Regions from separate parts of the Cobetia sp. Dlab-2-AX genome, predicted to be linked through region 2. Evidence: riboswitches for the same ligand, from Rfam matches in the RefSeq annotation. Region 2 holds a riboswitch; the other holds the start of a gene.

Region 1 (15,176 bases), on a different contig from region 2:
TACGCCACAGGAGTTGAGTCATGACATTACGCGTCGCCATCAATGGTTTTGGTCGCATCGGTCGCAACGTGCTGCGTGCGCTGTATGAAGGTCAGTACAACGATCGTATCCAGGTCGTCGCCATCAACGATCTGGGTGATCCGAAGCTCAACGCTCACCTGCTGAGCCGCGATACCGTCCACGGCCGTTTCGCCGAAACCGTCTCGCACGACGAGGAGAATCTGTTCGTCGGTGACGACAAGATCCGCATCCTGGCCGAGCGTGACCCGGCCCAGCTGCCGTGGTCCAGCTTGGACATCGACCTGGTGATGGAATGCACCGGTCTGTTCACCAAGCGTGCTGCCGCTGCCAAGCACATCGAAGCCGGCGCCAAGCGTGTGTTGATTTCCGCGCCAAGCGGCGATGCCGATGCGACCGTCGTGTTCGGTGTCAACGAAGATGTGCTGAAGGCCGAGCATCAGGTCGTCTCCAACGCGTCCTGCACCACCAACTGCCTGGCGCCGGTCGCCAAGGCGCTGAATGATGAAGTCGGCATCGAGAATGGCCTGATGACCACCATTCACGCCTACACCAACGATCAGAACCTGTCGGATGTCTACCACTCCGACCCGTACCGTGCCCGCAGCGCGACCCATTCCATGATCCCGACCAAGACCGGTGCCGCTGCGGCAGTGGGTCTGGTGCTGCCGGAACTGAACGGCAAGCTGGATGGTCTGGCGATCCGCGTGCCGGTAATCAACGTGTCGCTGGTCGATCTGACCTTCACCGCGTCGCGTGATACCTCCATCGAAGAGATCAACGCCATCGTGGCCAAGGCCGCCGAAGGTTCCAGCGTGCTGGCCGTCAACGAGCTGCCGCTGGTGTCCATCGACTTCAACCACGATGCACACTCTTCCACCTTCGACAGCAACCACACCCGCGTCAGCGAAGATCGCCTGGTCAAGGTCATGGCGTGGTACGACAACGAGTGGGGCTTCTCCAACCGTATGCTCGACACTGCGCTGGCGATGCAAGCCGCCAAGTAACCGCTTGGTGAGTCCCGCGCGGCCGCTGATCCCTCATTGATCAACCGACCAGGCCGCGCGGGGCAGCAAGAATTCGGGGGGCTGTCAGTCTGTCGGCAAGACAGCAGGGCAGGCTCCCAACAGGTGAGGACGAGTGGCCCGAGGATTCTCGCGTCGCGCTCAGGCTCCACGGACAAGGCAATGCCATTCGTCCCCTTTGAATCGGTGGTCGGTCAGGGTTGGCGCCAAGACCGGCTTCGATGCTGCTCGGAATGACATCGCGTCATCCATTCTTGAACCTCTCCCAATGGGAGAGGTTTTTTTTGCGCACCATGAAAGTGCGGGAGGTGTTTCAGAGCGCAAGGTGTCGTTGCCTTGCGTCAGTGGCGTGGTCTTATGGCAACTTTTTTTAGCACGATCGCGACAGGATTGGTTCAGGTGGTGTGAAACGTGCACTGATACGTCGAGAAAGGTGGGCAACATGTCGTCATCGTAATGCACGGTCGAGTGAAATTAGCGAAACTGTGGCGGTGTGTTACACTTCGCACCTGTTGGCCTTGCATCCATTGGTGAGCCAGGTCATGACAACGTCAAATCATGCAGGCGGCCCTATGGCCTGCGAGTGATCCATTGTTGTGCGCAATTCAGGGAAGGTATTGCCACACTGCCGCATACTCTCCGGCAGTTATCTCGACTTCCACAGCAGGCTGTCTCAGATGCACGATGCCATCCGCGAAGCTCATGAATTGATCGGTGCTACCTTGCGTGACCCGCGTACCCAGCGTGAGGGCAAGGTCGTGGGTATGGACCTGGGGCGTGAGCAGCCGGCGATCTATGTGCTATGGCAGGAAAGTGCCGCAGCGGAGCGCATCGGCATGGAGCCGGATGATTTTCGCGTGTTGCTCGATCATCTGCGGGCGCGCCTGCCGGACAAGGCGCCTTCCGCCCAGCAGGACAAGGACAGCCGGCAGTCGCGGCGCCAAAAGCGCAATGCCCCGCGCGCGACTGCCCAGCCGGCTGGCGAGAGCAACGATGGCTGTAGCCGCGCACCTGATGCCCCGACCTCCGCGCTCATCGGCGATGCCATGCCGCGTTCCGCGCAAGGCTAGATCTTTCCAGGCCAGCTCTGCTCAAGGTCAGCTCTCAAAAAAGCCCGAAGCTTATGCTTCGGGCTTTTTGCATCCATGAGGTTTTCCCTTCGGCGCCGCTTGCGTGATACTTGACCACAGCATTGCGCGTCCGCTGCCGATAAGGGAGATAGTCAGACGCAAGAAGGAAAGGTCGCAATCGTTCATATGCCGTCATCTGCCTGGATCTTCGCGCAATCAGGCATTGGGAGTGGGAGGGCTGCTGGTTGCCAGCGCCATGGATAGGGCATTCTTGAGCTAACCGCATGACAGAGAAGGGGGTTCACGTTGCCTGAATCATTCGCGGATAGTCGTTTGCTGCAGCATCATTATGCTGTCGTGGCAGATGTGTTGTTCACGCTCAGTGCTGATGGTCAGCGCCTGATTGCCATGAATGCAGCGGCGGAACGCCTGCTGGGATATGCGGTGCGGGATTTTCTCAAGCAGCCGGAGCTCTGGCTTTCGCTGGTGATCACCGCCGACCGGCAGCGGTTGAGTGACTTTCGCGCCTCGATGGGGCGGGTCGAGCGTACGACGTATCGCATGCGCGACCGCAGCGGGCAGCTGTTGTTGCTCGAGGAATGTCTGTGGAGTTCCGGCGTTGGGCATCCGCTGTGTGGACGAGTGACGGATATCACGCAGCGTGACAAGGCCAATGAGCAGGAGCGGCAGCTGGCACGTGCCTATCGTCTGATGATGGTGCGCAGTCGTGACCCGATGGCGATCCTGCTGCTCAAGGATGAAAGACTGGTGATCAGTCATGCCAACCCGGCCTGGCATCTCTATCACGACGCGGCCTGTGCACATTCCCGCCTCTCGCTTGAGCACCTCTACCTCCCTCATGTCCTGCGTAGCCTGGAGAGAGCCGAGCCCTGGCAATGCGATATCAGCCTGTCGCTGCCGCGGGGGGAATCCAGATTGTCCGTCCAGATGGTCAGTCTGGGGCGCTCGCTCGCCGACGAGGGGCGTCAGGTGGCCGTGATGGCGCGCGATATCACGCAGGTACATCAACGTCTCGATCATGTGATCGATCAACAGCAGCGTCTGGCGCGGCGGGTGGATGAGACACCCGGCGCGCACTACGCGACCGCTGGTGAATGGCCGCCAGAGGAATTGGAGTATCTGTCGGCAGGCAGCGAGGCACTCACCGGGCTTTCACATGACCTGCTGATGGCAAGCCCGGGTCTCTGGCGGGCCCGGTTGGTGCCGGATGAGCTGGCCATCTGTCAGCAGCGCTTCGGCGAGGCCGTGCGGGAGCGCCATAGCCGTTTGAGCCTGTGTTACGCCTTCGTGCATGTGGATGGGCGCAAGCGCTACCTCCAGGATGACATGCAGCTGAGTTACTCCCCTGAAGGGAAGGTCACTGCCGTGCTCGGCAAGCTCAGTGATGTCACTCAGCGCGAAGCGCATCGGCGCCAATTGGATAACCTTGTCCAGCAGATGCGCGGTGTCCTCTTCCAGTGTCGCCTGAGTCAGGAGGGCGAGCTGCGCTATACCTACCTCTCGCCGGTCGCCTCGCAAGTGCTGGGGTTCGATCCACAGGCCGTCATCGACGACCCCATGCTGCTGCTGGCGCGCATCGAGGATCGCGAGCGCGAGTCTTTGCTTGCGTCTCTGCAGACCAGTGCCCAGCAGCAATCGCCCTGGGAGGCGGAGATACGCTATCAGCATCCGGATGGTCAGGAGCGCAGGCTGGCCTGTGTCGGCTTGCCGCAGATGATCGACTCCCCCGGGGGCGGCGTGATCTGGAATGGCTATTGTGACGATGCCACCGCTCGATACCGTATCGAGGATGAGCTGCGCCAGAGCGAGGAGCGCTACCGATTCATCCTCAACTCCGTCAGCGATCTGGTCAGCATCGAGGACTCCCACGGTATCTGTCAGTACATCAGCCCCTCGGTGGAAAAGCTCTGTGGCTACCGGCCGCAGGAGGTCATCGGTCATGAGATCAAGCAGCTCATCCACCCTGACGACATGCAGCGCATCGCCCATGAAGTCCATCGTGCCGCCTGTCTCGGCGAGGTATTTCGAATCGATTTCAGAATTCAACACAAGGCCGGACATACCCTGTGGTTCGAGTCGATCTCGACGCCCTCGATGGACCCCGTCACCGGGCGTTATCAGCGCGTGCTGTCGGTGTCGCGCAACATTCATGAGCGCAAGCTGATCGAGCAGCGGCGTGAGCATGAAGCGATGACGGATGCCATGACGGGTGCCATGACCCGCGCCAGCTTCCTCGACACGCTCGATACCCTGCTGAGTTCGTCATCGCGGGAGCAGATGGCGTTGATCCTGTTTGATATCGACCACTTCAAGCGCGTCAATGACACTCACGGTCATGCGGCGGGCGATCAGGTACTGATCAGTCTTGGCGAGGCGTGTCGTGCCCAGCTGCGGCGCGACGACTGCTTTGCGCGTCTGGGCGGCGAGGAATTTGCCGTCCTGCTCACCGATGCCGGCACGGCCACCGGTGTCGGAATGGCCGAGCGACTGCGACAGCAGATCGCGGCGTTGGAAGTTCGCTTCAAGTCACTCACATTGCACTGCACCATCAGCATGGGGGTGGCGACACCCCAGTCGGGGGAGACTCGGGATGGCTACCTGCACCGTGCCGATATGGCGCTCTACAGTGCCAAGCGCAGCGGTCGCGATCGGGTGGTGCTGGCATCGCAGTCCTTGAGCGAGGACAATTGAGCCAACACCGGTGATCAATCGGGCACACCGGCAGCCGGTGTCTCGGGTTGTGGATCGCGTCATGCAAGTGGATCACGTCATACAAGGAGTAGGCGATGCGAATGTTACGTGGCTGGTGCGCTGGCACCCTGTTGTTTGCACAGTCGGTATTTTCTGCCGGACAGGCCATGGCCGCCGAGGATACACCGCTGGTCAATCGTCTCGAGGGGCCGCAGGTGGTGACGGAGACGGTGACCTATCGGGCCAATGGTGAGGAGCACGTCGGCCTGATCGCACGCGATGCCAAGGCGCAGGGGCGCCGTCCCGGTATCCTGCTGGTACATGAGTGGTGGGGCTTGAACAGCTACGCCCGCAAGCGTGCCGAGCAGCTGGCAGGGCTTGGCTACGTGGTCATGGCCGTCGACATGTATGGCGGTGGGCGCACGGCCGAGCACCCCAAGGAGGCCGGTGCTTTTTCCTCTGCGGTGATGAGTGACTGGCCGAAGGCCGAATCCAGCTTCAATTCGGCGCTGGCGGTGCTGCGCTCACGCCCGGAAGTCGATGGCGAGCGCATGGCGGCAATCGGCTACTGCTTCGGCGGTGCCGTGGTGCTCAACATGGCGCTGACCGGAGCGCCGCTCAAGGCGGTCGTCAGCTTCCATGGCAGCCCGTCGATTGCCGTGACGGAGCCCGAGCCGTTTGCCGGCCGGGTCGTGATCCAGAATGGCGCGGCCGATACGCTGGTGTCGCAGGAGGATCTCGACAAGCTGGTCGCGACCTTCCAGTCACTCGAGACGCGCACCACGTTGATCCAGTATCCGGGCGCCAGGCACGCCTTCACCAATCCGGAGTCGGATGCCAAGGCGGCCAGGTACGATCTGCCGCTGGGCTATGATGCAGCCGCAGATTCGGCTTCCTGGCAGGTCATGCTCAACCTGTTCAATGAGGTCTTCAAGACACCGAAGAAGTCAGTCAAGACCTGAGTCGTCAAGACCTGAGCTGCAAGACCTGAGTCGTCAAGACCTGAGCCGTCGTCACTTATGCTGAAGGTGATCGACATGCAAAAGCCCGCTCGGGAAGTTTCCGGGCGGGCTTTTGCATGGGGCTTTTCCAGAAGCTGGTTCATGAGCCTGTTTCAAGGTCTCTGGCAGGAGGCCATGGCAGGGCGCTCAGTGATCGCTGAGCGCGCGGCTCAATCCAGCTCCTTGAGTGACAGCACCTGGTGCGCCAGACGAATCATGTCGGGGTCGCCGGTGTGTTTGCTCGAGACATCCGACAGCTTTATCACCGGCACCCACTCCTGACCCTCGGGGCGGGCTTCGGTCATCTTGATCACCATGTTCATCGGTTGCGGGCCGACATCATTGGTGAAGTTGGTGCCGATGCCGAACGACATGCCGATACGTCCGGCGCAATAGCGTACGATGCGATCGACCTTGTCGGTGTCCAGGCCATCGGAGAACACGATGGTCTTGGTCTTGGGGTCGATCCCCAGCGACTCATAGTGACGGATGGTGGTCTCGGCGAAGTCGATGGGGTCACCACTGTCGTGGCGCACGCCGTCAAACAGCTTGGCGAATTTCTTGTCGAAGCTCTTGAAGAAGGCCTGGCTGGTGAAGGTGTCAGACAGGGCGATCCCCAGGTCGCCGCGATAGACCTTGACCCAGTTCTCCAACGCCAGGATGTTGGCCATCTTGAAGCCGAAGCGCGCGGCATGAAACATGAACCACTCATGGGCGTGCGTGCCGATCGGCTTGATGCCGTGGCGCTGCGCCATGTGCACGTTGCTGGTGCCGATGAAGCAGCCACGGCCGTGGTCCTTGAGGCCCGCGACCACCTTGTCGTGCACATCGTAGGAGTGCCGACGACGAGTACCGAATTCCGCCACGCGGATGCCGAGACGCTTGTAGTGCTCGATCTTGGCCAGGGTGCTGTCGCGCAGGGCCTGATCGCTGTCGCGTTGATCTCCGCCCAGCTGATACCAGAGCTCGCTGATCATCGCCATCAGCGGGACTTCCCACAGGATGGTGCGATACCAGTAGCCTTCGATATGCACCTCCAGCTCATCACCGGTCTGGGTGATGGTGATTTCGGAGGGATCGAAGCGGAAGCCCGCCAGGAAGTCGCGGTAGGTCGGGTCCAGGAAGGGGCAGTGAAGCTCGAGGAAGGATTTCTCTTCCACGCTCAATGCCAGTTCGGCCATGCTGTCCACCGCCATGCGCAAGGCCGCGCCGAACCCCGGCGGGAACGAATGCTCGCCACGGTTGATGAAGGCGTAGCGAGCGCGCGCATACGGAAATAGTTTCACCACGGCGTTCTGCATGGTGAACTTGTAGAAATCATTATCGAGAATCGAGTACAACATCGAGGCTCGCTCAGTATCAAGGCGGCTCGGGGGAACCGGAATCGCTGGCAGGGCAGGCGCTGCGAGAGGCAGGCATGCCCCGCTGGCACGGGGAAGCAATGTCGGCGCATTATCCGTGCAGGCGCGCTGCACGTTCAAGCCGGAGAGCCCAGGCGCTGGTCAGGTGCTGAAGGCCATGATGCCGAACATGGTCAGCATCATGCCGCCGAACATCAGCAGGCCGGCCAGCGACAGGGCGATCAGCAGATAACCGAGAATCAGCCCGGCCAGGGCCCAGCTGTCACCGGCTTCGCCACTGCGGCGGATCTGGCTGCGCGCAATGTGGCCACATACGACGCCGCCGAGTGCCGCAGGCGCGAGCAGGCAGCCGAGCACGCTCAGGGCGAAGGCGGCCACTGCCATGAGATTCGTGCTGGCATGGGTGTCCTGCGCGGGCGGGGTCGGCGCATACGGGCCTTGAGAGGGCCCTTGCGAGGACTCTTGAGTGCGCCCCGGGGTCTGTGAGCCGCTCGTGGACGTGTCGTCCGGCGGCGTGGGAGTCTCTGTCATGTGGGTCTCGTTGTCCTGCATCATGTCGACACACTAGCATGTCCTGGGATATGCGGCATGTCTGCATCAGCGGTGGGCATGGCAAGACCATGAGGAGAGTACGGTGACAGGGCAATGGCAGGTAGAAGATGAGGCGGCGACAGGGGCGGCGGCTCACGCGACAGAGGCTGCGACAGGCCAGCAGCAGGTTGCGAGCGCCGCAGATGCCGCAGAGAAGCAGGGTTGGCGCCTGGAGGTGCTGAATTCCCTCGACGCCCTCACCGTCAGTGAGTGGAATGTGCTGGCAGGCGATGACTATCCCTTCCTGCAACATGCCTATCTGAGCGCGCTGGAGAGCTGCGGTGCGGCCAGCGCCGCCAGTGGTTGGCATCCTGCCCATCTGGTAGTGCGAGACGCCGACGGCCGCTTGCTGGCAGGGCTGCTGCGCTATCTCAAACTGCACTCGCGTGGCGAATATGTGTTCGACCAGCAATGGGCGGAGGCCCTGGAGCAGGCCGGTGGTCGCTATTACCCCAAGCAGTTGACTGCCGTGCCGTTCACCCCCAGTGACGGGCCGCGTCTTGTCACCTCGCCGCAGTTGACGTCGCCCGCTGCCCGGCGTGCCTTGCTTGCCTGGTTGTGGCCGCACCTCAAGGCGGGTATCGCGCCTGCGGCAGAGCCGGGGAGCGTGCTGCGTCGTTATGAGCACAGTGGTTTCCATCTGCTGTTTGCCTCGGCACAGGAGCGGCAAGACTGGCAGGCGGCGATTCCGGAGCTGATTTCGCGTCCCGGGATGCAATATCACTGGCAGTCACGCGGCGAGCCTGACTTCGCCACCTGGCTCGAGAGTCTGCGCTCCAAACGGCGCAAGGAGATCCGTCGCGAGCGGCGCAAGGTCGCCGAGCAGGGCTTCACGCTGGCCAGGCTCGAGGGAGCGCAGATTGGCTCTGACGATATCGCGGCCTTCTACCGCTGCTACTGCATGACCTATCTCGAGCGCGGCCAGCGGCCCTATCTGCCGCTCGATTTCTTCCAGCAGCTCAGGCGCCACATGCCCGAGCGGTTGCTGCTGGTGCAGGCGCGCGATGAGCAGGGCGTGCCGGTAGCGGCAGCCTTGTGTCTGATCGGCAGTGATTGCCTGTATGGTCGTTGGTGGGGCAGCGAAGTGCATGCCGACTGTCTGCACTTCGAGGTCTGCTATTACCAGGGGCTCGAATTCTGCCTGCAGCGAGGGCTCAAGCGCTTCGACCCCGGTACTCAGGGTGAGCACAAGATCAGCCGCGGTTTCGCGGCGTATGCCACCGGGTCGCTGCATTGGCTGATGCATCCCGGGCTTCAGGAGGCGGTGGCAGAGGCGGTCGAGGAGGAGGCACGCTGGATCAGCAAGGCGCGTCAGCAGGTGACGGCAATGCTGCCTTACCGGGAGGCCGCGCCCCAGCCAGCGCAGGAGTGATGACCTTCAGGCCCCGTGACTGTCATCCGCTATCCGCTGGCGGATTCTCCCGCGGAGTCAGAGGCAAGAAAGATTGCGAATGGAGCGCTACACTGAGTTATATATGAATGCTCTAATCCAGAGGCGCCCATGCTGATCAAGGATTGCGATTCACGGGAATACGACCTGCTGGTGCTCGAGGTGCTGGCGCAGGATGCTGCGCTTGCCGCGCCCGAGCGCCACAAGGTGCTGGAGGCCCTGCGTGCGATACGTGCCCGTCAGGCGCGTCGCCGTGCACTGGCAAGCCAGCTGGATGCCTTGTTGGGGACGCGGGATGATTGGGTCGTGCTGCATGATGTGCGCCTGACGCAGGCAGAGGGCGTGATCGAGATCGATCACCTGCTGATCAACAGCCTCATGCAGGTCTGGGTGCTGGATGCCTCCTGTTTTGATCTGACGCTCTCGATCACCCCCTTCGGTGAGCTGTTGGCCCATGGCGGACGAGTCGCGCGGGGGAGCGAGACACCCACTGGCGAAGATGGTGCCATGGCGCATGCCGTGACGCCGTGTCCCTTGCAGACGATCCCTGAGCGTAGCCGCGCCATCATGCAATGGCTGGAGGCCTCCTCGTTGCTGCCTGTGCGGCTGGGGATGACGCTGCAGCCGCAATTGCGCTATCGCATCCTGGTGGCCGATGCGGCTCAGGTCAGCCGACCGCCGGAAGATATCGTGGACAGTCGTGCGCTGCTGTCCTTCGCGCGCCTCAAGCGTCAGTGCCTGCAGGTGAGTGGCAAGACCGCTTACGTGACACGGCTGCGCAGTTTTACCCACCGCCTTGATCAGCGCCGCCTGCGCCAGCTGGGGCGCGCCATCGCGACCCGGCATGTGGCCCCCAATACGGATTGGGTGGCAAAGCTGGGCCTGGCCGCTGACGTGCGCGCGACGGAGGACGACGCTGCCACTCCGCTGTCCCCGCTGGCCTATCTATGGCAACCGCCGCCATCGCCTGAAGAGCTGGCGCGGACCTCAGGTGGAAGCGCTGCCATGGCGGTAGAGTCTGAGGACAAGGAGGGAGCGCCGGATGACACGACGCTGGCGGTCCAGCGTGGCGTGACATCTACAGCTGCCCTGAAACGGCAGTGCGGTTTTGGGGGGCGAGGGCTGCAGGCCGCGCATTGGCAGCCCGGGCACCCGGCGCTGGACCAGGCTCAGGGGCAGGCCCGGCACCAGGACAGCCAAGCAGATCCCGCTAGCCCGCAGACGGCAGGCGAGCAGCCGAGGACTGTGCCCGGCAATCAGCAGGGCGCGTCTTCCGCCCAGTCACAGGATGAGGATGGCTTGCCGCGCTGCCAGGGCTGTCGGCGTTGGCTCTCCAGCGAGAGTGTCGACTTCTGTCGCCAGACAGAGCAGGCGCGCGTGCTGGGCGGGCGCCTGCTCTGCAAACGCTGTCGCGACGCCTCATGCCAGTGAGGGATAAGCACGGCGCTCTCCTCAAGTTCAGCCTTTCAGCTTCGGGCTTCTGTCTCAGCCCTCTGTCCTAGTTCTCTATCCTCCCAGCCCTATGGCCCAGTCTGGTGTTCCAGGGGCGTGGTGTGTGGCATGACGGGGCCCCAAGGCGTCAATTTTCTTTTCGGCTTCTGATTGTTTTTCTCCAGTGTAATCAGCCAACTGCATCAATCAGGGCGTACAGACCAGTCGTTGCGATGTTTTTGATGTTGCAGTGCAACAAAGACTGTCTTATGCTGCTTTGCAGCGAGGATGGAACCTGGTCGATAGCACTATCTGACCGCGACGGCTTGATAGTGACGGCTTGATAATGATGGCTCGGTCACTACGGTGCACCAGCCCGGTTCAGTCCTGATAACCGAACGGAGCAACGCTCCGGTTCATTTCAGTGTGATGCCAATACCCTGGAGGTGCCTACATGTTCAATGCCAACTTCGAGAAGTCCGCTCAGCAGTTCGACGATATGTTCCTGTCTCCGCTGCGTGCGTTCAGCGCCCTGAGCATCGATTACAGCGAGAAGCTGATCGGCGCACAGATGGAACTGACCAAGTCCTATGCTGATGCTTCCCTGACCCAGGCGCGTTCCATGCTCGAGATCAAGGACAGCGAAGGTCTGAAGAACTTCGTCAAGGAGCAGCAGGAAACCGTCAAGACTCTGGGCGAGAAGCTGCAGAACGACACCCAGAAAGTGGTCGAGCTGAACCAAGAATACGCCAAGAAAGGTCAGGAACTGGCAGAAAGCAACGCCAAGTCCGCCTCCGAGGCCATGCAGAAAGCCGCCAAGTAAGCGATTGCTGCCGACGCTCTCAGGCGAGCGTCCTCAACGCCCATCCGGTCTTCCGGGTGGGCGTTCGCGTGTCTGGAGTATCGCTGAGCAGGTGGGGAGGCGCGCGACGCTAGCGGCGAGCGCTGCCTTGGGCCACAATGACCTGCCACGCCGCCGGTGATTGCCGGCGGCATTTATTCGATCAGTGACAGGTGATAGACATGGCACAGGCCACAGCGCGTCATATTCTCGTTTCCAGCGAAGAACAGTGTGCAGCTCTCAAGACCGAAATCGAGAACGGCCGCGATTTCGCTGATGCCGCTCGCGAGCACTCCTCTTGCCCGTCCGGCCGCAGTGGCGGCGACCTGGGTGCCTTCGGTCCGGGCATGATGGTCAAGGAATTCGACGAAGTCGTGTTCAGCGCCCCCATCAACACCGTGCAGGGCCCGGTGAAGACCCAGTTCGGTTATCACCTGCTGGAAGTCACCAGCCGCACGTGAGCCTTCTGTCACGCTCATGAGATGTCATGAGCCTCTGGCAGGATGTGACGAAAACGCCCCGACCATCACTGGTCGGGGCGTTTTTTTGTGTCGCTTGGAAAGTCAGCTTTCCTGTGCGTCAGGCGCTTGGCTAGACCTCCTGATAGAGCTGGCTGCCTTCACGCTTGAACTTGTCGGCCTGTTCCTGCATGCCGGCCATCACGCTGTCGGCATCGCCGGTCAGACCATGCTCATTGGCGTAATCGCGCACTTCCTGGGTGATCTTCATCGAGCAGAACTTCGGCCCGCACATGGAGCAGAAGTGGGCGACCTTGGCCGAGTCCTTGGGCAGCGTCTCATCGTGGAAGCTGCGCGCGGTGTCCGGGTCCAGGCCCAGATTGAACTGGTCTTCCCAGCGGAACTCGAAGCGCGCCTTGGAGAGCGCATTGTCACGGCGTTGCGCGCCCGGATGGCCCTTGGCCAGATCGGCGGCATGTGCGGCGATCTTGTAGGTGATGATGCCGGTCTTGACGTCGTCCTTGTTGGGCAGGCCCAGGTGCTCCTTGGGGGTCACGTAGCAGAGCATGGCGCAGCCGAACCAGCCGATCATCGCGGCGCCGATGCCGGAGGTGATGTGGTCGTAGCCCGGGGCGATGTCGGTGGTCAGCGGGCCGAGGGTGTAGAAGGGCGCCTCGTCACACTCGCTGAGTTGCTTGTCCATGTTCTCCTTGATCAGGTGCATCGGCACGTGACCCGGGCCTTCGATCATGACCTGGACATCGTGCTGCCAGGCGATCCTGGTCAGCTCGCCGAGGGTCTCGAGCTCGCCGAACTGGGCGGCGTCATTGGCATCGGCCACCGAGCCCGGGCGCAGGCCATCGCCCAGTGACAGGCTGATGTCGTAGGCCTTGCAGATCTCGCAGATGTCCTCGAAGTGGCGATAGAGGAAGCTTTCCTCATGATGCGCCAGACACCATTTGGCCATGATCGAGCCACCGCGCGAGACGATGCCGGTCACGCGATTGGCGGTCAGCGGCACGTAGCGCAGCAGGACGCCGGCATGGATGGTGAAGTAGTCGACGCCTTGCTCGGCCTGTTCGATCAGCGTATCGCGGAAGATTTCCCAATCGAGGTTCTCGGCCACGCCATCAACCTTCTCCAGCGCCTGATAGATCGGCACCGTGCCGATGGGCACGGGAGAGTTGCGCAGAATCCATTCACGGGTCTCGTGGATATTGGCGCCGGTCGAGAGATCCATCACGGTGTCGGAGCCCCAACGGATCGCCCAGGTCATCTTGTCGACCTCTTCCTCGATGGAGGAGGTGACCGCCGAGTTGCCCAGATTGCCGTTGACCTTTACCAGGAAGTTACGACCGATGATCATCGGCTCGCTTTCCGGGTGATTGATGTTGGCGGGGATGATGGCGCGACCGCGTGCGACTTCCTCACGCACGAATTCGGCGGTGATCTCGTCGGGCAGGTTGGCGCCGAAGCTGTGGCCCGGATGCTGATGGCCCAGGATGCTTTCCACGGAGTCACTGCCCCGATATTCCTCACGCAGCGCGATGCGACGCTGGTTCTCGCGAATCGCGATGTATTCCATCTCCGGCGTGATGATGCCCTGGCGCGCATAGTGCAGTTGGGTGACATTCTTGCCCGGTAGAGCGCGGCGCGGGCGATGGTTGAGCTCGAAGCGCAGTGACGCCAGGCGCAGGTCGGCCTGACGCACGCGGCCGTATTCACTGCTCAGCTGATTGAGTTGTTCGGTATCGCCGCGCTCCTGGATCCACTGTTCACGCAGCGGCGCCAGACCTCGGCGAATGTCGATCTCGACCGCCGGGTCGGTGTAGGGGCCGGAGGTATCGTAGACGACGATCGGCGGATTCTCTTCCAGACCGCTGGAGGTCTGGGTTGGCGAGCAGCCGATCTCGCGCATGGGCACGCGAATGTCCGGGCGGGAGCCTTCGATATAGATCTTGCGTGAGCCGCTCAGTGGCGCGATGGCGGCGGCGTCGACGCGTGCTTCGCTGGCAAGGTGGCGGCTGCCATCCTTGCGACCGGCACGCGCGCGTGCCTTGGGGGCAGACTCAGGCTGCGAGGCGAGCGGTGACTCGGCGGCGTTGGTAGCTTGTGGGTCTTGGGTTGTCGGGGCAGTGCTCATGCAGGTCTCCTCAAAGGGCGACGTCACGGCTGACGTCATCATGGGAAGACCGTGCGCAGGGAGAGGATGGTCGTCGCCAGCTCCTTGCCAGCAGGTGGCCCGGGAGCGAGGCGGCCGCGCGCAGCGGCTGGCCATCAGCTTGATTTCCTACGCCGGTCCTAACCGGTTCAGGTTCCACGGGACCCCTTGCTGGCAAGCTCGCGCGTCAGGGCGGCGAAGCATGCATGCAGGATCTCAGCCGGTTCCACCGGCACCCCGTCAAGCGTGTGCAGATTTCAATGCGAGAGGGTGTTGTCCGAAGCGTCAGGCTTGCCCCGGGGAGCGTTCTAGCATCCAGGCTCTGTTGGCCTGTCAGTCGTGCCATCCATGGAGGATGGCGTCATCCCGAGCGACTCATGGCGAGCGCCGGGATGTCAGTCCGTCATGACTCAGGCGCGATCGAGGCCCATCTGCCAGAAGTCGATCTCGAGTCGCGTGGCGTCCCGGAAGACATCGACCAGTTCACCCAGTCGGCGCTCCGAGACTTCCGAGAGCCGCGCATCCAGCCATTCACGCTCGGCTTCGACGGCTTCCTTGAAGTCATCGCTTGAGTACATCGCGATCCAGTCCGCGTACGGGTTGTTCTCGATCTCGGTGGTGTCCTGATCGAGCAGCCACTCGGCGATCTCGCCGTAGCCGATCAGGCAGGGCGCGAGCGCCACGTGCAGATCGAGCAGGTCGCCGCGCTGGCCGCAATCGAGCACGTAACGGGTATAGGCCAGGGTGGCGCGGGATTCCGGCAGCTCGCTCAGGTCATCCTCGCTGATGCCCCACTCGCGGCAGTAGCCGATATGCAGATCGAGCTCGGTATTGAGGATGGTGTCGAGACTGGCCGTGGCCTGACGCAGCTCCGCGAGGGTGCGGCTCTTGTAGGCGGCCAGCGCCCAGGCACGCGCGAAGTGGATCAGGAACAGGTAGTCCTGCTGCAGGTAGTGGCGAAAGGACTCCTCCGGCAGACGGCCTTCGCCCAGCTGGCGAACGAAGTCGTGCTCGAGATAGTCACGCCATTCCTCGGCGCAGGCACTGGTCAGGTCGTTGAAACTGGGCATGACACATCCCTCGGTGAGCGTGCTGACGACCCGTGATGGGACGACAG
Region 2 (15,176 bases):
CGGTAGCGGCCGGCATCCAGCGCGGCAGGACGCAGCGCGAAGCGCGGCAGGGTGGCGTACCAGGCTTCCTTGTTGAGCTCGGTATCCAGTGCCGGATCGGAGTCACGGAACATCTCCCAGCCTTGGTCCGGGTGGTTGATGATCCAGGCGGTGGCTTCGCCGACGGCGGCGAGGAAGCCGGCGTACTGCGCCTGCTTGCGCTCGTAGCTGTCGCTGTTGGCGACGAAGATCAGCTCGTCATAGGTCGGCACGCCTTCTTCCTCGATGTAGAAGGCGCGGCCCTTGACGCCTTCCTGAGCCATCTGGGCCAGCTCGAAGTTGCGGAAGGCGCCGGTGACGGCATCGACCTTGCGCGTCAGCAGTGACGGCGTCAGCGAGAAGTTGACGTTGGTCAGCGTGATGTCATCCAGCGTCAGGCCGCTGTGCTGCAGCATGGTGGAGAGCAGCACTTCCTCGACACCGCCGACCGAGTAGCCGACCCGCTTGCCCTTGAGGTCGGCGATCGACTGGATGTCGCTGTCGGCGCGCACCACCACCACATTCAGCGGCGTGGCGACCAGGGTGCCGATACGCACCAGCGGCAGGCCCTGATCGATCTGCAGGTGCAGTTGCGGCTGATAGCTGATGGCGATATCGACACGCTCGGCGGCAGCCAGCTTGGGCGGCACGCTCGGGTCGGCGGGGGCGATCAATTCGACATCAAGGTCGTGCTTCTTGAACAGCCCCAGCTCCTGTGCCAGCACCAGCGGGGCGTGACCGGGGTTGGTGTACCAGTCGAGCATGACCTTGAACTGCGTCAGCGGCTGCTCGGCGGTGGCAGCGTCCTTGGCAACGTCCTTCGAGTCAGCATCAGCGCTCTGTTCGTCGCCGGCTGGCGTGGCTTCCGCGGTCGGTTCAGCACCGTTCTTCGCCTGCTCGGCGGCGCCGGCAGTCGCTTCCACGGCTTCCTGACTCGCCACCGGCGCGGAGGCGGTTGAGTCGCCGTTCACTCCGACCTCGGCTTGCTGAGCGACGATTTCCGGCGCTGACTGGGTGCTGGTCGCGGCGGGTTCTGCCTCGGCGGCGTGGGCCGACATGGCAGTGGCTGGCAGGCTGCTCAGGCACAGCGTGGTCAGCAGGGTGGCGAAGGCGGTGGACAGCAGCGAGGCACGCGGTGAACGTGTCGGCTGTGCTTTGCGCCGTGGCGCCGATGACGAATGAGACATGGCGGAGTTCCTTGTGATCACAGGGTAGTGGTGCTGCCGTTCGTGGGCGGCAGTCGTCAGGCTCTTGCAGTTTGTGTCGAGCGTCGTTGCGTCTTTCGGTCATGCGGTCATGCGGTCATGCAGTATTTTTCCGAAGGCAAGGCGTGTCAGCTCAGACGTGTCAGCCGGTCGCGGTGCCAGGGCATCAGGGTGCGCAGCAGCGCATCCAGCGAGAAATAGAGCAGCAGGGAAAAGGCAACCAGCACCAGCAGGGCGGCGAACATCAGGTCGATCTCCATGCGCGCGTTGGCGTTGAGCATCAGATAGCCCAGCCCCTGGCTGGCACCGGCCCATTCCCCGATGACGGCGCCGATGGGGGCGGCAGTCGCGGCCATGCGAATGCCGGAGGCCAGCGCCGGCAGTGCGGCGGGCAGCTGGATGTGGATCAATCTGCGCCATGGGCTGGCGCCCAGGGTGTGGGCCAGATCCAGCCAGCCCTGCTGGGTCTGGCGCAGGCCGTCGTAGCCAGTGGAGGCGACCGGGAAATAGATGATCAGCGTCGCCATCACTACCTTGGACAGCATGTCATAGCCGAGCCACAGCACCAGCAGTGGGGCGATCGCGAACAGCGGTATCACCTGGCTGATCAGCAGCATCGGCAACAGCGTACGGCGCAGGCGGGGGATGAAGGCCAGCGCCAGCGCGGTGGAAAGCCCGAGCAGGATGCCCAGCACCAGCCCGGCCAGTATCTCGCTGATGGTGACGCCAGCGTGATGGGCCAGCAGCGGTGCCTTCTGGATCAGCACCTCGAGCACGGCCTGGGGCGTGGGCAGAATGTAGGGCGGTACGGCGGTAACGGCAATGATCAGCTGCCAAAGTCCCAGCAGGAGCAGCGTACTGATGACGAGGTGACGCATGGCGTGCAGACGTTTCATGCGGCCTCCTCGCTATCACGCAGGCGGGCGATCAGTTGCGCCTGCGCCGGCGGCAGGGCCGGGTCATCCAGCGGCACCGGCCGCACGGCGCCAAGCCCCGGCAGATGCTCAAGCTCGGCGCCGTGGCCCGGGGCGCTCGACGGGCGCAGCACCAGCAGTTGATCGGCAAGGCGCAATGCCTCAAGCGGGTCGTGGGTCACCATCAGGACGGTGCGGCCCTTGAGCAGGCGGCTGGCCAGATCGTGCAGCTCCAGACGGGTGATGGCATCCACCGCCGAGAACGGCTCATCCATCATCACGATCGGCGCCTGCTGATAGAGCGTGCGGGCGAGAGCGACGCGTTGGCGCTGGCCGCCGGAGAGGGCGTCCGGCCAGGCCTGCTCACGACCCTCAAGCCCGACCGCGGCCAGAAGCTCATGGGCGAGTTCGCGATTGCGCGGCCGCCGGCGCAGGTCATCGCCCAGCCACAGGTTGTCGATGACGCGCCGCCACGGCAGCAGCAGGTCCTGCTGCGCCATCCAGGCCACGCGGTCGGTCAGCGGCTGACCGTCATCGGTGGCGAGGTCGAGCTGGTGGAGATCTGACATTTCCAGGCCAGCCAGCAGGCGCAGCAGCGAGCTCTTGCCGCAGCCGGAGCGCCCCAGCAGTGCCGTCCAGCTACCAGCCTCCAGACGCGCGGAAATATCGCGGAACAGCGTGTGGCCGGCGTAATCGATTCGTGCGTTGTTGAGGGTGAGTCCCAGCGACACAGGCAATTCCGTGGTCAGGCGGCGTGCCGGCAGGAGGAAGCAGGTGACGCGCCGTGCAGGGCACGCGTCGGGGATTCCCTCCGCCGGTATCAACCGGATCAGGTTCCAGGGGTTGTCGCGCGACGTATCGCTGCGACTCTCAGCCCATTCTCGGGCACCCCCATCCAGGCCGACAGTGTAACGTCACTGTCTTGCCGGTGTCTTGTCCGACGCAAGTCGGGACAGGGGAGACGGCGACTTTCTTGAGTGGCTTTCCTGATTGGCTTTCCTGAGTGGGGCGAAACGGACTATGCCGATGTGGCACGCCTTGGGTATGCTGAACATGACTGTAACAAGACGTGTTGCCCAAGGAGATCATCATGCCCGACACACCGGATCTCTCGACCTGTTCCAGCTATCCCGTCCCCCCGCGACGGCCGAGCGCAGCTGACGCCACGGGGGAGCCGCACCCCGTGCCCAGGGGCTGGCCCGAGGAGTCACTGACTCGACGGCTCTCGACCTATCTGGGGCAACCGCTCGAACCGCTGGCACTCGCCTGGCCGGATAGCGCCAACTGGCTGTGGCGCCAGCGTGGCGGCACGCCGGGGCTGATCAAGCTGGCGCGAACCGGGCCAGACCACGACCCCTTCTGGCACGCCATGCGCGGGGTCTTCGGTGCCGATCGCTGGGCGACGCCGGAGGGTTTGACGCGACTGGCGGGCGCCTTGCCCGCGCGCCTGCCGATTCCGCCGCTGCCCCTGACCTTCCTGGGGCGTCTCGATGGCGCGCCCATCTGGCACCTGCCGTGGTCCAGCGGTCAGCCGAGCAATCTCAGCATCACCTTCTGTGAGCTGCTGGGCGACCAGCTCGGTCGCCTGCATCAGGATACGGTGTCGGGCTTCGGTCAGCCGCTGGCGCAGCCGATGCCGCTGTTGCACTGGAATGCCCGCGTCACGCGCTTTCTGGCCCATCACCCGCGTCGCGCGGAACTCGGCACGCTGCTCAAGCGCACCTTCCCGGCGCCGACTCGCGCGGTGTGGTGTCTGCCGGACATGCGCGCCGATCAGTATCTGTGCGCCGCCACCGGCTGGGTATGGAGCGATTGGGAAGCGCTGGTGTGGGCGCCGATCGAGTTCGACTGGGCGCTGGTGGAGTTGCTGCTGGAAACGCCGGAGCAGCGTCAGGCCTTCATGAAGGGCTATTCGCGCCATGGGCGCATGGTCGATCTCGATGGCCAGCGTGAGCTGTGCCGTGCGCTGTTGTGGGCGATGGAGGCATTCGGCCCGCGGTCCTATGCTGAGCTTGCGGCAGCCCCTGCCTGGGTCTCGCCGCGCAGCCTGGCGTGAAATTCGCGTGCTGTACACTGCAAGTACATGAAAGGTGTGAAATTTCTCTGCAGCCCCTTCGCTGACATGGAATACTGTGGGTGAGTCGTCATGGACGTCATTCGAGATCTGATGTAGGGCTTGGCGGGGGAGCACTCGTGGTAGAGAACCTGAATTATTATTTCTTGCTGGCAGGCACGCTGATCGCCTTGAGCGTGTTGGCCAGCCGCGTCTCGGCGCGTCTTGGCATGCCGCTGCTACTGCTGTTCCTCGGTCTTGGCATGCTGGCGGGTGAAGATGGCGTCCTGGGCATCCAGTTCGACGACGCCTCATCCGCTTACATGATCGGCAATCTGGCGCTGGCGCTCATCCTGCTCGATGGCGGCCTGCGTACGCGGCTGTCCACGTTTCGTGCCGGCCTGAAACCGGCGCTGGTGCTGGCCACCGTCGGGGTCTTCATGACCAGTGGCCTGGTGGGCCTTCTGGCCATGTGGCTGTTTGATCTCACCCTGATCGAAGGCCTGCTGGTCGGGGCCATCGTCGGTTCCACCGATGCCGCGGCGGTCTTCTCGCTGCTGGGAGGCCAGGGCGTTCACCTCAATGAGCGTGTCGGTGCGACGCTGGAAATCGAGTCCGGCACCAACGACCCGATGGCGATCTTCCTGACCATCACGCTGGCCGAGATCCTGACCGGTCAGCTCTCCGGCGTCGCGTCGGGCATCATGAGCTTCCTGCTGCAGTTCGGTGTCGGCGCCGCCATGGGGATCGCCGGCGGCTGGTTGATCGCACGCCTGATGCGTTATCTGGACCTCGCCCCCGGTCTTTATTCGCTGCTGGCGCTGGCACTTGGCTTGAGCCTGTTCGCCACCACCAACGAGATGGGCGGCAGCGGTTTCCTCGCCATCTATCTGTGCGGCCTGATGATCGGGAATCACCCCGGTCGTCATCTGGAGCACATCCTGCCGGTGCATGATGGCATGGCACACCTCTCGCAGATCGTGCTGTTCCTGATGCTGGGCCTGCTGGTCTCGCCGTCGACCATGCTGCAGTTCGCGCTGCCGGCCGCCATCCTCAGCGTGGCGCTGATTCTGGTGGTGCGCCCGCTGGCGGTCATCCTGTGTCTCAAGCCGTTCTTCCGCTTCCGCTGGCGCGAGCTGTGGTTCATCAGCTGGGTGGGATTGCGAGGGGCGGTGCCGATCGTGCTGGCGATCTTCCCGGTGATCACCGGGGTCGAGAATGCCGGTCTCTACTTCAATGTCGCCTTTTTCGTGGTCATCATCTCGCTGCTGGTACAGGGCTCATCGCTGGCGCCGATGGCGCGCAAGTTGAGGGTGGTGGTGCCGCCGGGCGCACAGCCCAGTCGCCGCAACCTGCTCGGCATCATGCCGGTCAACGACTACGAGATGCTGGTCTATCGCGTCGACAACACGGCGCTGGAAGGCGTGGCGCTGCGCATGCTGCGCTTCCCGTCGGGGGCCAAGGTCGGGGCGCTGTTCCGCAACAAGGTGTTGATCCACCCCAAGGGCAGCACCTGTCTGCATCAGCAGGATGTGCTGTGCGTGGTAGGGCGCTCGTGTGATGTGCCAAGCCTCAACCGCATGTTCAATGGCGAGAGCCTGCAGCATGAGCAGCGCGCCTTCTTCGGGACCTTCACGCTGGAAGGCGATGCCAACATGCAGGATATCGCCGATGTCTACGGGTTGACACTCTCCCAGGGCGAGCAGCATCTGACCATCGCCGAGTTCATCACTCGTCGAGTCGGTGGGGTGCCGGTGGTCGGCGACGATGTGGACTGGCATGGCATCCACTGGGTGGTGAACGAGGTGGAAGGCAATCGCATCACCAAGGTCGGGCTGCGACTGCACTGAGCCTGACTCCGTGTCTGAGCCTGAGCCTCTGTCTGAACTTCACGCACTACGACGCCCCCATTGCACTGCGTGTAATGGGGGCGTCGTGTTTGGACTCATCAATATCGTACTCTGTTGATGTCAGGCCAATTTGTCCGTGACAGCGCCTGGCCATCCTTTGTGGCCAGCGACAAGGAGGTGACTACATGGCCAGCCCACATCCTCATCTCGCGGGCTTTCTGCGACGATTCGAGCAATTCCCGCCCGGGCTCACGGCGGATGAGAAGACCTTTCATGCCACCTTCAACATGGTCTACGTGCTGGCGGTCAGCTGCCATCTGATCTACGCCATCCTGCTGTTGTGGCTGGGTGAGATGGGCATTCTGGCGCTGAATCTGGCGATGCTGATCGTCGATCTGGTCTGCCTGCAGCTGCACCGTGCTCGCCGTGAAGCCCTGGCGGCCACGTTGATGGCGCTGGGCACCTGTGCGCAGATCAGCTTCTCGCTAAGCTATTTCGGCTCGGAGGCCGGATTCGACTACTTCTACTTCGGTGCCTTGCTGTGCATCTACTCGATCCGCATGTCGTTCATGCGGCGCGTACTTCTGTGTGCCGCCTGCCTGAGCATGCCGCTGCTGGCCTATATCATCCTGATGCTGGAAGGGCCGACCCATCTGCTGCCCGCTGGCTGGATGCTGGCATTTCGCATCATCAATCTGGGTGTATTGACCATCTTCTTCACGCTGGTGCTGGTACAGATGGGCTGGTCGGTGGAGCGCCTGCAGCAGCGTTTCGAGACGGGAGGGCGCTTCGATGCGTTGACCGGTGCCCTGAGTCGCGCGGAGCTGGTCGACAGCGGACGCGGCATGTTGATCAACAACGGGCCGCTGAGCCTGATGATGGTCGATGTCGACCACTTGGCGCTGATCAACGAGACCTGGGGTCGCCAGGCCGGTGATCAGGTGCTCAAGGAGCTGGTGCGGCGCATGCGCAGCATCCTGCGCGGGGAGGATCTGGTCGGGCGCTATGGCGGCGAGGAGTTCGTGCTGTTATGCCCGGGGCTGCATGGCGAGCGCGTCGACCAGGTGGCAGAGCGTCTGTGCAAGGGCGCTTCGGCGTTGCCATTCGTCATCAATGACGGCCTCAACAGTCTGGATGTCAATCTGTCGATCGGTGTCGCCCAGCGTCAGTCCGGCGACAAGGACCTGGAAGGCCTGATCGCCAAGGCTGACGTCAATCTGTTCCGCGCCAAGCAGGATGGCGGCAATGGCTTCGTCAGTGACACCCAGCTGGGGCCCGTGGGCGGGCCGGGCATCGCCGCCATCAATTGAGCGCAATGCACTGTGCGTAGCTCTGTCCATGGAGCACTGCGCGCAGAGCTTCGTGCACAAAGCCTGGTATACAACCCGGCGCGCCCCCGCAGAATGACGTTCATGTCTCCGGGGGCGTGCTTGTGTCAGGGCGTCACCAGGCTTGCCCTGAGATAAGTCAGCGGCGGTTGGACTGGCGCCGGCGACTCTTGCTTGCGGGCTTGGGGGCGTAGTCGCTGTTCGAGGCCGGTACCGCGAGCTTGGGTGCAAAGCCTTCCACGACCTCGCGCGTCACGAAATAGCCCAGGTGCTGCTCGATGGCGCACAGGTTGCGGAAGTCATCACGCGAGACCAGCGAGATGGCTTCACCGCTGGCCCCGGCACGGCCGGTGCGCCCGATGCGGTGGACATAATCCTCGGCGGCGTCCGGCAGGTCGTAGTTGACCACGCGCTGCAGATCATCGATGTCGATGCCCCGCGCGGCAACGCCGGTGGCCACGAGATACTTGATGGTGCCGGCCTTGAAGTCGGCCAGCAGCTGCTCGCGCATGGCCTGGCTGCGACCGCTGTGGAAGGACTCGGCGGCGATGTCACGTTTCTCCAGCTGACTCACCAGCTTGGCGGCGCCGCGCTTGGTCTCGATGAAGATCAGCGCCTGCTGCCACTGCTTCTCGTGAATCAGGTGGCTCAGAAGGGCGGACTTGAACTCCTTGTCGACCGTGATCAGATACTGGCTGATGTCGGGCGCGGTGACGTTCTCCGGTGCGATCATGATCTCGACGGCGTCCGTCACTGCGGTCTTGGCGAGCACACGCACCTGGGCCGAGAGCGTTGCCGAGAACAGCAGGTTCTGGCGCTCCCTTGGCAGCTTCTCGATGATCTTGTTGATGTCGGCGATGAAGCCCATGTCGAGCATGCGGTCCGCTTCGTCGATGACGAGAGTGCGTGTCTCGTCGAGATGGATCGCGCGGCGGGTCAGCATGTCCAGCAGGCGGCCGGGCGTCGCCACCAGGATGTCCACACCTTCGATCAGACGCTGCTGCTGGGGCTCGATCTCCACGCCGCCATACATCGCCATGGAGCTGACTTCCAGATGCCGGGCGTAGTGCTGGATGTTGTCTTCGACCTGAATCGCCAGCTCCCGCGTCGGGGTCAGGATGACGGCATGTACGCGCTTGGCGCGCACCTTGGGCGCCTGTTGCAGGGTCTGCAGGATGGGCAGCACGAAGCTTGCCGTCTTGCCGGTACCCGTTTGGGCGGCGGCGATCAGGTTGTCACCGGCCAGCACGACGGGGATCGCCTTCTCCTGGATGGGAGTCGGGGTCTGGTAGCCTTGCTCGGTGACGGCCTTGACGATGGGATCGCTCAAACCAAGGGCAGAAAATGGCATGGTGTCTCGACTTGTCTAAAGGGGGAGGGGCAAGCGCACATTCTGCGGCAAGGAATGTCTGGCGCAGTGATGCTCACTGTAGCCGAAAGTCCGCTGACGGCCCGGCGCATCATTGGGCATCGCTCAGGCAGGGTAGCGAAGTGGCGGCGATGGGCGCTGCGCGGCAACAATGAAAAAGCCCCGCCTACCTGAAGTAGACGGGGCTTTCGGAATTCAAGGTGGTGGAGGGACAGGGATTCGAACCCTGGGTAGGCTATTAACCTACGCCGGTTTTCAAGACCGGTGCATTCAACCGCTCTGCCATCCCTCCGACTCACGGAGCGAAATACTACCGAATCTGATGAGAATAGCAAGAGGTAGGCGAAGAAAAATATTCGGAAAAGCCATCGCGGACAAACACTTGCAGCAGGATGGCGCTGGGGTGAGGCCGCCGGAAGCCGCCTGCTGGTACCAGGCCATGATTCAGCTCATGACTCGGATCATGAGTCATGACCACGAAAAAGCCCCGCCTACCTAAGGTAGACGGGGCTTTCGGAATCAAGGTGGTGGAGGGACAGGGATTCGAACCCTGGGTAGGCTATTAACCTACGCCGGTTTTCAAGACCGGTGCATTCAACCGCTCTGCCATCCCTCCGACTCACGGGATGAAATACTACGGATTTTTCAGTCAGCGTCAAGGACTTGGCGTAAATTTCCTTGTCGTTCAGATGCTTGAAAGGTCGCACATGCCACAATGGCCGCGGAGACTGACGATGTCGTTGCCTTGCGCGCGCCGGATGGTTGCCTCAATGGGGCTTTTCATCGTTCTGTCTCTTGATTAGGCAAACCCCTGAGGGCATGCTGGGGTCAATTCGATGAATCCATCGTAGCAACCTGAGGATAGACACCATGGCTAACAGCTCCTGGCAGGTCTCGCAGGATACCGCGAGCCGCTCGCTCAGTACTCACAAGGTACTGCGCAACACTTACATGATGCTGGCAATGACGCTGCTGTTCTCCGCGCTGACCGCTGGCGTGGCGATGAGCATGGGCGTCGGCCGCATGAACATCTTCGTGCTGCTGATCGGTGCCTACGGCCTGATGTTCCTGGTCCACAAGACCGCGAACTCCACCGCCGGCATCTTCGCGACCTTCGCCTTCACCGGCTTCATGGGCTTCACGCTCGGTCCGGTACTGAATGCCTACCTGAGCCTGCCCAACGGCGGCCAGCTGGTGATGACCGCGCTCGGCATGACCGGCATCACCTTCGCCGGCCTGTCCGCGGTGGCACTGGTGACGCGCAAGGACTTCTCGTTCCTGGGCAACTTCCTGTTCGCCGGCGCCATCGTGCTGATTCTGGCGATGCTGGCAGCGATGATCTTCAACATCAGCGGCCTGGCACTGGCTGTCTCCGCCGGCTTCGTGCTGTTCGCCTCCGCGGCGATCCTGTTCGAGACCAGCCAGATCATCCACGGCGGGCAGACCAACTACCTGCTGGCGACGGTGAGCCTGTACGTCTCCATCTACAACATGTTCGTCAGCCTGCTGGCCCTGCTGGGCTTCGCTTCCGACGATTGATCGTCAAGCGAAGGAACATGAGACCTGCAAACGACCCCGCCTCGGCGGGGTCGTTTGCGTTCGGGTGTCAGGTGGCGTGACTCGCGCTAGAATGGCGGCCATTCATGAGCAGTCACACGAGGTTCGCATGCGTTATGCTCTGGCCGTCTACGGCGGCCCCTACAGCCAGCAGGCCAGCCATTCGGCGCTGCGCTTTGCCGATGCCCTGCTAGCGCGCGGCCATCAGCTGACCACGGTGTTCTTCTATCACGATGGCGTCTACAACGCCGCCAACATGATGGCGCCGCCTCAGGACGAGCCGCATCTGCGTGATCGCTGGCTGTCGCTTGCCGAGAACCACGCTACCCGCCTGCAGGTGTGTGTCGCTGCGGGCCTGAGGCGCGGCATGCTCGATGAGCGCGAAGCGGCGCGGCATGGCAAGCAGGGGCACACCCTCGAGGCGCCGTTCGAGCTGACGGGGCTGGGCCAGCTGGTCGAGGCGACGTTGGACAATGAACACTTGATCACCTTTGCATGACGTCATTTCTTGTCATCACTGATGATGACGCCACTTATCAAGTGAGGAGCAGACCATGAGCGATGTGATGACGGCACCCTTGGCAGGTGAAGACGCCGGGATGGCCGCCGGTGATCTGCTGGTCATGCTGCGCCATGGCCCGCATGGCAGCAGCTGGCTGCGCGAAGGGCTGGAGGCGGCGATGGTCGCGGCGGCCTTCGGACGCGAGGTCGGGCTGCTGTTCACCGGTGATGGTGTGATGGCGCTGCTGGAAGGGCAGCAGGTCGGGCCGCTGGGGCAGAAGGGCAGTGACAACCTGCTGGCGGCGCTTGAGATGTATGACGTCGAGCGCTGCTATGTCGATGCGGCGGCGCTGCGCGCACGGGGCCTGACAGCGCAGGATGTCACGCTGTTGCCGGTCACGCTGCTCGAGCACGACGAGGTGGTCGCGCTGACAGTCGCGTTCTCGCGCGTGCTGAGCTTCTGACACGTCACTGCCGCCAACGCTGGCGACTGATATGCTCGCATCAGTTTCCTGATGCCATGTCGTTGATATCTCTTGATTGATGGCCAGCGTCAGCCCCAGCTTTCCTTGCCTGGATAATTGCATGAATCTACATCTACTCAATCGTTCGCCATTCTCCAGCCGCATCCATGATGATGTGCTCAATGCCATGGGCCCGGAAGACCAGCTGCTGCTGATCGAGGATGGCGTCAATGGCGCCCTCGACAACGCCGAGCAGCACCTTGCCGGGCTTGAGGGGCGGCTGTTCGCGTTGCGCGAAGACCTTGAGTCCCGCGGCCTGCTGGGACGCTGCGCGGAGAACGTCATCGTGGTCGACGTCGACGGTTTCGTCGCCCTGACCGAGGCCGCCGACAAGACCGTCAGCTGGTTCTGAGGCGTCAGGCGCTTCTCCCTTTCAATTTTCATGCAAGACAGTGAATCAGGATCTGTATGGCCAGTAGTGAAACGGTGCGCACACTGACGCTTGATGGACGTGATATCAGACTGGATGCGGAAGGCTATCTGGTCGATCTGGATGACTGGAGCCCGGCGCTGGCGGAAATGCTGGCCGCCGAGGAGGGGCGTGAACTGACGCCGGAGCACTGGGAGGTGATCGAGGTATTGCGTGACTTCTATCAGCGCTTCTCGCTCTCGCCGGCCATGCGCCCGCTGAGCAAGGCGATGACCCAGCGGTTTGGCTCCGACAAGGGCCGCTCGCTGCATCTGATGCGCCTGTTCCCGGACAGCCCGCCCAAGGTGGGCGCGCGCATCGCCGGGCTGCCCAAGCCGACCAACTGTCTGTGACGGTCAGCAGCATGCCTGAGTCGCCTTGCCCGTCGTGGTGCGCTGCGCTCAACGCGCAAGACCCGGCAGGGATGGCGACGTACGGCGTTGTCTGCGTTACTATTCGTCACAGCGTTGCAGTGTCGGCCAGGAGGCCGACACTGCTTCAGGTCCCGCGACATGGTCGCAAGGGCATTTGAATTCAGGCGGACAAGAGTCGACTTGCATGGGAAGAGCATTCCAGAACCGTAAAGAATCAATGGCGCGTACCTCTCTCAACAAGGCACGCGTGTATTCACGTTACGGGCGCGAGATTTACGTCTCGGCCAAGAACGGTGGCCTCGACCCCAACGGCAACCTGAGCCTGCGTCGTCTCATCGAGAAGGCCAAGAAGGACCAGGTGCCGACTCACGTCATCGACAAGGCGATCGACAAGGCCAAGGGCACCGGCGGAGAAGACTTCGCTCTGGCGCGCTATGAAGGCTTTGGTCCGGGCAATGTCATGGTCATCGTTGATTGTCTGACCGACAACAACAACCGCACCTTCGGCGAAGTCCGCACCTGCTTCAACAAGGGCAAGGGCAAGCTGGGCGCGCAGGGTTCGGTGTCGCACATGTTCGACCACCGCGCCATCCTGGCCTTCAAGGGTGCGGAAGAGGATGAGGAAAAGGTCCTGGAAGCGCTGATGGAAGCCGACGTCGATGTCAGTGATATCGAGCTCGACGACGGCATCATCACGGTTCTCGCGCCGACGACCGAGTACTTCAAGGCCAAGGGGGCACTGACCGATATCTACGGTGAAGATCTCGACTTCGAAGTCGATGAGATCAGCTTCATTCCGCAGATCCATACCGAAGTCGGCGGCGATGACGCCGAGCTGCTCAACAAGATGCTCGAGCTGCTGGATGATTGTGAAGACGTGCAGCAGGTCTATCACAATGGCGAGTTCGTCTGAGGCAGCATCTTGAACGTGATGCGACTGGCGGCTTCACGCTGACAGAAATGTGAATGTCAGTGTGGGAGGTCAGTCAGAGAAAAGCCCCGTCGGCATGCCGACGGGGCTTTTTCATGTCTCGACACTCAATACTCAACGCTCGGCGTGTCTCAGCAGTGCACGCGCTTCAGCAATGTGCATGGTGCTGCGCTTGCGGGGCCGTCTCGCGTGGGTCCGCCATGCCACCCTTGACGCCATGCTTCACCAGCCAGACGTTGACGGGCCAGGCGGCGAGCAGACCCAGGCTCAAGGAAATGATCAGCGAGTTCCAGAACAGCGGCTGATGCATGCCGGCGCCGCCCGCAAGCCAGAGGTCCACGGAAATCGCCACCACTTCCATCACCACGATGGAGGCCGTCTCGCTCTTGAAGGCATCACGAATCACCTGCGGCTTGTCGTCACTGCCACCCTGCAGCATCGGGCCGACCGTCAGCAGAAAACCGAACAGGTAAGCGAAGAGGAAGGTGATGATGGCGGTGGAGATATTGCCCATGGCCAACAGGCCCACCGCCAGGCTGACGCCGACGAATTCCCCCAGTCCGCAGCCCGAGTAGCAGTGCGCGACGCTTCTCAGCCCCTTGCGGGCATCACCGTTGGCGGCGATCTGGCGGCGCCCGGCGAAACGATAGACCAGCAGGCCAACGACACCGGAGTAGAGCGTGGTCAGTCCCCACACCCACTTCATCATCGGGGCCAGGTGGGCATTCTTCGTGGTCAGATCGCGCACGACCCAGATCAGCGCCGGTACCATCAGCAACAGCCAGCACAGCAGCAGGCTCCAGTGGGAAAGTGACTCACGTAACAGGTCTTGCATGATGACCTCCGTCGAGTGGATGTTGCAGGTGGCAGCCCGCTGATGGCGCGGCCCTCCTTGATAGCTGGTGGGGGCAGCGCGCCATATCAAGGGTGGCTTGTCATCGCCTGCTCGCAACCGCCAGTTGCTTTCGCCTGACAGGGGGACAGGGGGCAGAAGAACAGGCGAGGGTGTGCTCTCACGCCTTGTTAACCTTGCCGCAAGCCTCCATGGTGAAGGATGTCGGGTATTGTCCTTGCAACGTCGCCACTTTTTCCTGGAGCCATCATGTCGAGACACGCTGCTACATCCCTCGCACGCGCCGCACGTCAATTCGCCGGTATCGGTTTGATTGCCTCGCTTGCCGCGCCAGCCGTGGCCCAGGCGGCAGACGATGAAGTCTTCGGTTGGGTGGAAAAGGCGACCATCGAGCCGTGGGGCGTGATGGTGAAGGCCAAGCTGGATAGCGGCGCGCTGACCTCCTCGATGCATGCCGAGAATATCGAGACCTTCGAGCGTGATGACGAGGAATGGGTGCGTTTCGATGTCGAGGTCGAGGATGAGACCAAGGGTGAAAAGGTCGAGAATACCTTCGAACGCCCCCTGTATCGTGACCTGACGGTGTCCGGTGCAGGCGGACGTGATACGCGCCCGGTGGTGCTGATGACGCTGTGCATGGGCGGCGAGCGCTACGAGGAGCAGTTCAGTCTGCGCGATCGTGACGGCATGAATTATCCCGTGCTGCTGGGGCGTCGCACCATTCAGAGCCTGGGTGTGCTCGATGTGCGCAAGACTTTCCAGACCAGCCCGGACTGTGCCGAAGACGCGCCGCTGCATCGCTATGAAGACAAGGAATATTCCGACCGCATCGGCGCGGCGTCCTGATCTCATGTCGCGCTGAACGCTCATTGAGGAACGCGTACCGCGCATTTTCATCACAAGAGGGGGGCCAGCATGCCGGATGCCGCCAGCCAGCGACCTCAGCGTGACGGTTTGCCACTCATCAAGATCTACTACGACGCGCGCTGCCCGGTGTGTCGTCGTGAACGCGCCCGCTACGAGCGGCTGTCGCGCCAAGACGCCAACGTGGAGTGGTGGGATGCGACGGATAACGCCGAGCATCTCGCCGCTCGCGGCATCGGCCTTGAGCAGGCATTGCTGTCGTTGCATGTCGAGACAGCGCAAGGGCAGATCCGTGAGGGCATGCCGGCGTACCGCCTGCTGCTAGCGCGTATCCCCGGCCTTGCCTGGCTGGGGTGGCTGATCACGCGGCCGCTGATCGAGCCGGCGCTGACGCGAGTCTACGACGCCTGGGTGCGGCGTCGACTG

The links. Region 2 has a riboswitch for thiamine pyrophosphate ahead of NH396_RS04865 (ABC transporter ATP-binding protein). Riboswitches for the same ligand answer to the same signal wherever they lie in the genome.
Region 1: linked by a shared signal. The riboswitch ahead of thiC (phosphomethylpyrimidine synthase ThiC) and the one ahead of NH396_RS04865 (ABC transporter ATP-binding protein) in region 2 are both predicted to bind thiamine pyrophosphate.

Annotation. Positions count from the first base shown of each region.
Region 1 covers NZ_JAMXRV010000001.1:504,983-520,158, reverse strand. The annotation lists gene gap (type I glyceraldehyde-3-phosphate dehydrogenase) at 21-1,025, shown strand; gene NH396_RS02250 (hypothetical protein) at 1,721-2,113, shown strand; gene NH396_RS02245 (PAS domain-containing protein) at 2,420-4,825, shown strand; gene NH396_RS02240 (dienelactone hydrolase family protein) at 4,921-5,787, shown strand; gene pncB (nicotinate phosphoribosyltransferase) at 5,997-7,169, opposite strand; gene NH396_RS02230 (DUF4190 domain-containing protein) at 7,329-7,718, opposite strand; gene NH396_RS02225 (GNAT family N-acetyltransferase) at 7,822-9,150, shown strand; gene NH396_RS02220 (nuclease-related domain-containing protein) at 9,280-10,599, shown strand; gene NH396_RS02215 (phasin family protein) at 11,054-11,422, shown strand; gene NH396_RS02210 (peptidylprolyl isomerase) at 11,623-11,901, shown strand; gene thiC (phosphomethylpyrimidine synthase ThiC) at 12,032-14,041, opposite strand; TPP riboswitch at 14,168-14,309, opposite strand; gene tenA (thiaminase II) at 14,470-15,129, opposite strand.
Region 2 covers NZ_JAMXRV010000002.1:403,522-418,697, reverse strand. The annotation lists gene NH396_RS04875 (ABC transporter substrate-binding protein) at 1-1,205, opposite strand, end outside; gene NH396_RS04870 (ABC transporter permease) at 1,352-2,119, opposite strand; gene NH396_RS04865 (ABC transporter ATP-binding protein) at 2,116-2,868, opposite strand; TPP riboswitch at 2,927-3,040, opposite strand; gene NH396_RS04860 (hypothetical protein) at 3,228-4,193, shown strand; gene NH396_RS04855 (potassium/proton antiporter) at 4,331-6,040, shown strand; gene NH396_RS04850 (diguanylate cyclase) at 6,226-7,350, shown strand; gene NH396_RS04845 (DEAD/DEAH box helicase) at 7,508-8,719, opposite strand; tRNA gene NH396_RS04840 (tRNA-Ser) at 8,939-9,029, opposite strand; tRNA gene NH396_RS04835 (tRNA-Ser) at 9,263-9,353, opposite strand; gene NH396_RS04830 (Bax inhibitor-1/YccA family protein) at 9,608-10,276, shown strand; gene tusD (sulfurtransferase complex subunit TusD) at 10,404-10,793, shown strand; gene tusC (sulfurtransferase complex subunit TusC) at 10,849-11,259, shown strand; gene tusB (sulfurtransferase complex subunit TusB) at 11,381-11,671, shown strand; gene NH396_RS04810 (TusE/DsrC/DsvC family sulfur relay protein) at 11,728-12,081, shown strand; gene NH396_RS04805 (YebC/PmpR family DNA-binding transcriptional regulator) at 12,287-13,015, shown strand; gene NH396_RS04800 (DUF4396 domain-containing protein) at 13,182-13,868, opposite strand; gene NH396_RS04795 (RimK/LysX family protein) at 14,136-14,732, shown strand; gene NH396_RS04790 (DUF393 domain-containing protein) at 14,802-15,176, shown strand, end outside.